DNA from 2 places in the Crocosphaera sp. UHCC 0190 genome. Region 1 is predicted to be linked to the other one. Evidence: predicted binding sites of a transcription regulator. Region 1 holds the regulator's gene; the other holds the start of a gene.
What was found. The regulator HrcA, encoded in region 1, represses chaperone genes, less so after heat shock. The targets are predictions, from matches to a motif close to TTAGCACTCNNANNNTNNGAGTGCTAA.

Region 1 (4,218 bases):
TTCTTCCCCTAACCAGGGTTGAATTTGAGTTTGATAATCTAATCCTGTTTTTGCTAAGAGCGTTTTTTCTAGGGTTAATAATTCTTGATGCGATCGCCGTCGATTTTGAGGAGAAGCGATCAATCGAGCGAGAGAATCTAAGCGATCAGGATTCACTAACAAAGATACCATGACAGGGGCTTGTTTCGGCACAAAAATGGCTGCCGTGGGTTCTTTTGTAACCCCTCCCTGTAACAAGTTTAGGGGACTTTCCCTCAAGATCCAAGAGAGACTCCCACCCGCAAGGGAGAGAAGCAGAATAACGCTAAGGGTGAGGGTGATGAAAAAAGGACGAAACTTCACTGTTACCTGTAGGGAATGACTAACTACCATTATTCATTGTGACATTCTGTGTCCGAAACCGAGAGAAGATTCTGGAAAAGATTTAAACTTAATAATCTGTTAAGGTATATTCTAATAATTCATTTTCCTGGTTGTAAAATTATGTATCAAGATCAATCCCTTCCAGTTATTACTGTTGAAGAACTCTCTACCCGTTTAGCTAATGACGGGACTGGGTTACAATTAATAGATGTGCGAGAACCCGAAGAAGTTGCAATCGCCTATATCGAAGGTTTTGAGGTACTTCCTCTTAGTCAATTTGCTCAATGGTCAGAAGAAATTGACAGCCGTTTTGATCCCAATAAAGAGACCTTTGTGATCTGTCATCATGGAATGCGATCTGCTCAAATGTGTCTTTGGTTACTCAACAATGGCTTTAGTAATGTTAAAAATATAAGAGGAGGCATTGCGGCTTATTCTTTGCGAGTTGATAGCAGTATTCCTCAATATTAATCCCTGAGCATTGATTCGGATGCTGGAAATCTTTTGAAAGGCTTCTCCTGCTTGGTTAATTGGAGTTATACTAGCAGAAAAATTTTAATTAACCCAGACATTTTTTGAATAATTTACCCCTTAATCTGAGCATGATGGTTCCAACTTCTTTAAATAAACGTTATCAAAACATTTTACGGGCAACGGTTAAACATTATATTGTCACCGCGGAACCTGTAGGATCAAAAACCCTCCTTGAAGAATACAATTTTAGTGTTAGTTCGGCGACAATTCGTAATACATTAGGACAACTCGAAAAAGCAGGATTTTTGTATCAACCTTATACCTCTGCGGGACGTATTCCCTCAGATTGTGGTTATCGAATTTATGTTGATAATTTAATGACCCTAGATGAAAAAATTGGGCAAAAAATTGAACGACAACTAAGTCAAAAATTGAAGTGGGAAACCTATAATTTTGAAACAGCTTTACAAAGAGCAACCCAAATCTTGGCAAATTTAAGCGGTTATATTGCTTTAATTACCTTACCCCAAACTTCTCCTCATCAATTACGTCATCTTCAGTTAATCCAAGCATCAGAAAAACAAGTAATGTTAATTGTGGTGACGGATAGTTATCAAACTCAATCAATTTTAATTGATCTTCCTACGGCTTTTGTCAAAGACAATGATGATTGGTTAGCGGAGGAACTACAAATTCTTTCTAACTTTCTAAATCATCAATTAAAAGGTAAGTCTCTATTAGAATTCACTCATTTAGATTGGCAAAAAATAGATCAAGAATTTCTAGAATATACCGACTTTCTGAAAACCCTATTAAAACAGTTACAAAAATATTTGAAATCTTCAATGTCTACCCCGATTATGATTCATGGGGTGTCAGAAGTTTTGCGACAACCCGAATTTTCTCAATTGCAACAAGTACAGATGTTAATTCATCTCTTAGAAGAAGAGAAAGATCAACTCTTACCCTTAATTTTTGATGTCCCCGAAACTGATATTTTAAATAAACGAGTTAGTGTTAGAATCGGAGCAGAAAATCCTTTAGAATCAATGCGTCCTTGTACCTTGATTTCTGCTAACTATTGTCAAGGAGATACCCCTGTTGGTAGTGTAGGGATTATTGGTCCCACTAGAATGTTATATGAGCATACTATCCCTTTGGTAGAATCAACTGCTGATTATTTATCAGAAGCATTAAGCTAAGGACTTAATGATGAATAAATTCTCAAATTTCTTAACTCTTATAACCAAGTTGAAACTGACCGTAAAGAGGGAGGAATTGGGGTGTCTTGATCAAATTCTAACATAACTTCTGAATCTCCTAAATATCCCGATTGAGCAAAAGATAAAAGCATCCGACATAGGGCTATCCAAACCCCTTGGTCGAATTCCCAATCACATCCTTTTCTTGCATAACAACTAATAGATTTTAACGCCCAAAAATAACTATTTCTGACCATAGAACCCCCCTTTTTATAAGGAGGTAAATCTTCTTGATGAATAAATAAGATATCATCTTTTAAATAAACTCTCATGACTTAAAATAATTAAATATTATAGAGACGCTGTCTACAACGTCTCTACATAATAATCTATTTAAACCAGATTGTATATTAACGATGATTTTTCCGAGGATGTTCTCTATCCTCAGAATGTTGATGAGATGAAGATCGAATATCCCGTTTATGGTTTTTATCTTGACTACTATTACGACGAATAGAACCCATCCCAGGATGAGTAATAATTGTCTGGTTAATTGTTTGGTAGACTTGGTTATTTTCTCCACTTACTGTTGCCTCTAAATTACCAGTTTGACTGGTAGTATTTTGAGCAAAAATAGGCATATTAGTCAAGCCAAAATAAGTAAGAATTACTAAGCAAAACGGACTAATCTTGTTAACCATAAGTTTATCTAACTCCAATTCTGATTTGTTGATTCAGGAAACCATTACCACTGGTTTGTTGACTCACCTGCGTATTATTGCCATTCAATTCAATCATCACTGAAGCATCAGCAGGAGAGTAGTTTCCAGTGATAACAATTTCTTGTTCACCTCGACGTAAATAATTAGACAAATTCACTTGACTTCCTTGACCACTTAACCCTTGAATTACTTGTCCATTGAGTTTAATTTGTCCTTGAAGATTAGCCTCATTTGACGTGCGAATTGTTAGCCAAAGAGGTTGACTTAACTCATTAGCATTGATCTCAATTGAAGTTGATTGAATTGAGCTTTGAGCCTGAGCAGTAATCTCAATTTTTTGCTGTACACCTGACATTATTATTAATAAAAATACAGTTGAAAAAACAGCTAGAGCAAAGGTTTTAAACCGCATCATCTTACCTCACATTCAAACAACTATTTATAGGGAAAACGATCTACAGGATTATCAACATCTACCTGAACATTGGAGCGAATTTGTACCGTTGAACTATTAACGGCTGTCGGGTTTACTCGACTTCCTTTTTGAACATGATGAACACTACGGTTTTGCTCAACAGTACCAGGGCCAATATGTCCTTGAACCCCTGTCGTAATGCTAGAATTTCCCCGACATCCTGGCTCACTTTCCATGGTAATATCATTAGTCCGTTGCGTCGGTTTTTTTGATCCACTGATGTTATATTGTATCGAAACATCACCTTGAACACATTGGGCCTTTGCTGACTCTATTAACCAAGATTCAAAGACGAGAAAATATAATAGTAAATTCCCAAAAAATACCATTAACTTCATTGTGAACACTCCTCTAAAAACAGTGAAAATATGAATTCTCAAATACTGAGTAAATTAAGCATTTGATTCATCCAGTGGAGGCTTTCCAGTGCATTGTTTGCCCTCCTGATAAACAATAAAACACAGGAAATTAATCAATTATTTCCTGTGCTATACTGGGAAAAGGTAAAAAAAGCAGAAAGGGACAGGTGAAAATTAGGGTGGTGGAAGTCGTCAAACTCACCATTGGCCCTGTCCTTTTTTAGTTCAGCACAGCGATAGAGAATAAAGAATCTATTGACCCTTATTTTTTGTAGTTGCTTCTGATTTCGTTCCGTTGAATTGTGGTTTGTCGAAAACGGCTATTACGTCCACTTTGAATAGCATCTTGAACCGTTGTTTGAACAGAGCCATAATTATCATCTACATCGGAGGGTTTTTTGTGATAAGTTCCTCGATGAATTTGGGTACTTTGTTGTATCCCTTGATGTCCTTCGCCGTCTTGAATAATGTAGTTTCCTGAGTCTTGGATAATTGCTTGATCAGCCATCGCAGGAACAGTTAAAACGCCAAGAGTAGTTAAGCTTAATAAGCAAATAACAACATTTTTCATGATTATTTTATCACTCCACACTAGGTTTTTTGGTTTTTCATTTTGCCCACTT
Region 2 (4,218 bases), on a different contig from region 1:
GGCCAATTGAAAAAATCACTCAAAATATTGGGATACTTTGTAGTAATAATTTAGCGGCATTAAAACAATTATATTAATATCGATATTAGCAAAATTGTGGCGAATTTTTCACAAATTGCCTTATGTCGAACTCAGGTAACAAAAAGCGAGAGAGACGCTATTCTTAACGTCTCTCCTAATATCAAGTATGGAAATATGAAAACGACGACTTAGAAGCCCATGCCGCCCATACCCATGCCGCCCATGCCGCCCATGCCGCCCATACCGCCCATGCCGCCCATATCGGGGGCTGCGGGGGGTTCGGGTTCTGGTTTTTCTACCACTAAGGCTTCTGTGGTTAAGACCATACCAGCGATCGACCCAGCATTTTGCAGAGCAGAGCGCACTACTTTCGCTGGATCAATAATTCCTGCGGCGATCATATCTTCTAATTGCCCTGTGATGGCGTTATAACCGATATTAAACGCGGTTTCTCGTACCCGTTCCACAATAACAGAGCCTTCAACCCCGGCATTATTAGCTAACTGACGCAGAGGAGCTTCTAAGGCTTTAGCCACGATATCGGCGGCCACTTGTTCTTCGGGGTTGGTGAGGGTATGTTTGAATTCAGCAATTTTAGTCGCTAAGTGAATTAGGGTTGTTCCCCCACCAGGGACGATACCTTCTTCTATGGCTGCTTTGGTGGCGTTAAGGGCATCTTCAATGCGAAGTTTGCGATCTTTTAATTCGGTTTCAGTTGCGGCCCCAACTTTAATGACAGCCACACCTCCGGCTAATTTAGCGATCCGTTCTTGCAATTTTTCAATGTCATAGCTCAAGTCGGTTTCGGCCAGTTGTTTGCGGAGTTGTTCAATGCGTTTTTGTACAGCCGCCTTGGTTCTGTCATCAGTGGTAGCGACAATGGTGGTATTGTCTTTAACGATAGTAACTTTGGTGGCTTGTCCTAGCATATCCAGGGAAACAGAATCTAAGGTTAAGCCCACTTCTTCAGAAATGACACTGCCTCCGGTAAGAATGGCAATATCCTGTAAAACAGCTTTGCGTCTTTCCCCAAAACCAGGAGACTTGATCGCCGCTACATTTAACACCCCTCTGGCTTTGTTGACGACTAAGGTGGCTAAGGCTTCTCCATCTACATCTTCTGCAATGATTAAGAGGGGTCTACCGGCCCGGGCTACACTTTCGAGGATGGGAACTAAATCCGCGATCGTACTGACTTTTTTGTCGGTGATCAATAAGAAGGCGTTATCAAATTCGACTTGTTGTCTTTCTTGATCTGTGATGAAGTAGGGAGAAAGATAACCCCGATCAATTTGCATCCCTTCTACCACTTCTAACTCCGTGGTGAGAGATTTGGACTCTTCAACGGTAATAACCCCGTCTGTGGTCACTTTATCCATGGCTAGGGAGATCATATCACCGACTTCTTGATCGTTCCCTGATGATACAGTAGCCACTTGGGCGATCGCATCTCCCTCAACAGGTTTAGCAATAGCTGCAATTTCTTCGACAAGGTAAGCGATGGTTTTTTCGATGCCACGACGCAGGGACACCGGGTTGGCCCCAGCGATCACATTTTTTAAGCCTTCCCGAATTAAGGCTTGACCAATGATGGTGGCGGTTGTGGTTCCGTCTCCAGCCACTTCTTTGGTTTTGGAGGCAATTTCTTGCATCAGTCTGGCCCCAGTATTTTCCAAGGGATTTTCTAATTCAATTTCTTTAGCAACGGTGATCCCGTCGTTAACAATTTGGGGGGCCCCAAATTTCTTTTCTAATAATACATTCCGTCCTCTGGGGCCGAGGGTTATTTTTACAGCATCAGCAAGGGCATTGACCCCTTGTTCTAATGAGCGTCTTGATTCATCGCCGAATGATACAATTTTTGCCATATTCGTCTCTTTACTCCTGTGACTCTTTGCAATCAGACATTCTCCAATGATTAGGAAAAATGCTTGCGTTTCGGGCTGATGTCACCCTACTTATGTTAATTTAGCACTCTTGTGGTGTGAGTGCTAATCTTTGAGGTCAAAAAATGGGGTGATTTTTCTCAAGGGAAGGGTGAGGTGTGGAAAGTTGGGCAAAGAAGGTGAGGATATCTCGAAAGTTTGAGGAGATAAGTTAAAGTATTAGTCTGACAGTCGTTAGGGAGTTAGGGCAATGATGACATGGCAAGATGTCTGTGAAAACAAGTCAACAAGTTAAACGCAGAGTAAGTCTTAAATTAGTTTTAGATAGATTAAAAATTAAAGGATACTAATGAGTCTTAAAAAATGGAAAATTCTGAACTCAGAGTTTGTTATTAATAACCAATGGTGTATAGTTCGACAAGATAAGGTTGAATTACCGAATGGGGCGATTATTGATGATTACTTTGTCAATATCCGTCCTGAAATTGCTTTAGTTATGCCCATTACACCCAATAATGAAGTAGTTTTTGTCCGTCAATATCGTCATGGAGTAAAAGAGATTTTATTAGAACTTCCTGCTGGAGCATTTGAACCACAAAAAGAGACAAGTATAACGGCAGCTAAGCGAGAATTAGAAGAAGAAACTGGTTATATTGCCCAAGAATTAATCTTGATGAAAACAATTTATGATAATCCGGTAAAAGATGATAATAAAATTCATATCTTTCTGGGTTTAAATGTGCAAAAAACCGGACAAATTAATTTAGATATTACTGAAGAAATTGAAGTGGTTTTAGTGCCAATTAAAGATGTAATTGATAAAATTATGTCCGGTGAAATTTGTGTTGCAGGAACTATTGCCACAATTTTTATGGGATTAGAATTCATAAAAAAATACCATTAAGTTAAATGATCTAATTAGTATGTTAGATTTGTTTAGCTAATTCTACCCAATGATGAATTCCTGTTTTTGTGGGTTGTCTGGTAGGAGTAAATGTCCAAATATCTCGTTTATGTTGTCCCCCATAACTAATATGAATAGGTCTATTTTTACCATAAAAATAAAGAGAATCAAAGGGCAATTTGTTGGCTAATATCCAGTCAACTAATTCATCACTATTAAGATTAATAATAAAACAGTCACAAGCGGCTCCTAATCGATTACAATAATAGTTGCCTTTGCTATTAGTTTCATGGGCCATATGTTGATCTCTTGCTGGATCAATGCGACCATTTTTAAGACCTGTAACGGGATCTTTTTGATTTAAGTAGCGTTTGAGATCGGGGGAACAAAACCCATAAGTTAGTTTAAATCTATCAATACCAAAGTAATCAATTATGGGGTCGATAATGCTTTGATTTAACTGTTTAAGGGCAGTAATAGTTTCTTCATTTTTAGGATAGGGAGCAATTTTTTCCGAATATTTATGATAGGTTTTAGTACAGGTACAAAAAACTTCTAAGGTCAAATATTTGCCTAAATATGTTATATTCATAAACTTGAAGCTTGAGGGAAACAATAGTAGGGGCAATTCATGAATTACCCCTACAGTATTTTACCAAAATCATGATAAAATGTCTCATAAAACTTGGCTAGGAATTGATCCGGGACTCGCTATTATTGGGTGGGCAATTTTACAAGAAACAGATTCACCACTTCCCTTAATCATCGACTATGGAATCATCAAAACTGAAAAAAACCTATCAACTCCCCAAAGATTGTTAGAAATTGAGCAAGACTTAGAAGAATTAGTCCAAGAATTCAAGCCTGATCGGATCGCCATTGAAATGCCCTTTTTTAGCCGAACTATTAAAGCTGCCGGAGGTGTTTTACAAGCATTAGGAGTAATTAATTTAGTGTGTTATCGGAATACTAAAATCGAGCCAATTTTTTTACATCAAGCCAGTTGGAAATGTCATTTAGGGGATGGTAGAGCAGATAAAAAAGAAGTAGCACAAATGATAGGAAATCTCTTTGATTTAGACTCCTTACCGATTGATGATAGTGTAGATGCGATCGCCATTGCCTATGGGGGTTTATGTGGCCTAACCAATAATATTGGATAAGCCAAAAATCAAACTTACAGAAATACCCGATGTTGTAAAGAAGGCATTTGTTGACGCACCCGTTTAATACGAGTCGGGTTAATTTCTGCGATCGCCATGCCTGGTTGTTGGCCAGCGTCATCTAAAATCATCCCCCAAGGGTCAATAATCATCGCGTGACCATGGGTAAAACGCCTAGCATAGTGATTTCCCGTTTGAGCAGGAGCAATGACATAACAGGTATTTTCAATGGCTCTAGCTTGTA

Region 2: a site for HrcA is predicted at 1,990-2,016, ahead of groL (chaperonin GroEL). Genes of this name have one in related genera too.

The regions. Positions count from the first base shown of each region.
Region 1 is NZ_JAYGHP010000006.1:187,313-191,530, forward strand. Features, by position in the region: gene VB715_RS11300 (DUF3352 domain-containing protein) at 1-342, opposite strand, end outside; gene VB715_RS11305 (rhodanese-like domain-containing protein) at 484-834, shown strand; gene hrcA (heat-inducible transcriptional repressor HrcA) at 966-2,039, shown strand; gene VB715_RS11315 (hypothetical protein) at 2,078-2,371, opposite strand; gene VB715_RS11320 (hypothetical protein) at 2,450-2,740, opposite strand; gene VB715_RS11325 (hypothetical protein) at 2,745-3,116, opposite strand; gene VB715_RS11330 (hypothetical protein) at 3,197-3,574, opposite strand; gene VB715_RS11335 (hypothetical protein) at 3,858-4,166, opposite strand.
Region 2 is NZ_JAYGHP010000007.1:26,954-31,171, reverse strand. Features, by position in the region: gene VB715_RS11635 (CatB-related O-acetyltransferase) at 1-77, shown strand, start outside; gene groL (chaperonin GroEL) at 210-1,889, opposite strand; gene VB715_RS11625 (NUDIX hydrolase) at 2,257-2,811, shown strand; gene VB715_RS11620 (hypothetical protein) at 2,834-3,403, opposite strand; gene VB715_RS11615 (crossover junction endodeoxyribonuclease RuvC) at 3,483-3,974, shown strand; gene VB715_RS11610 (carbon-nitrogen hydrolase family protein) at 3,989-4,218, opposite strand, start outside.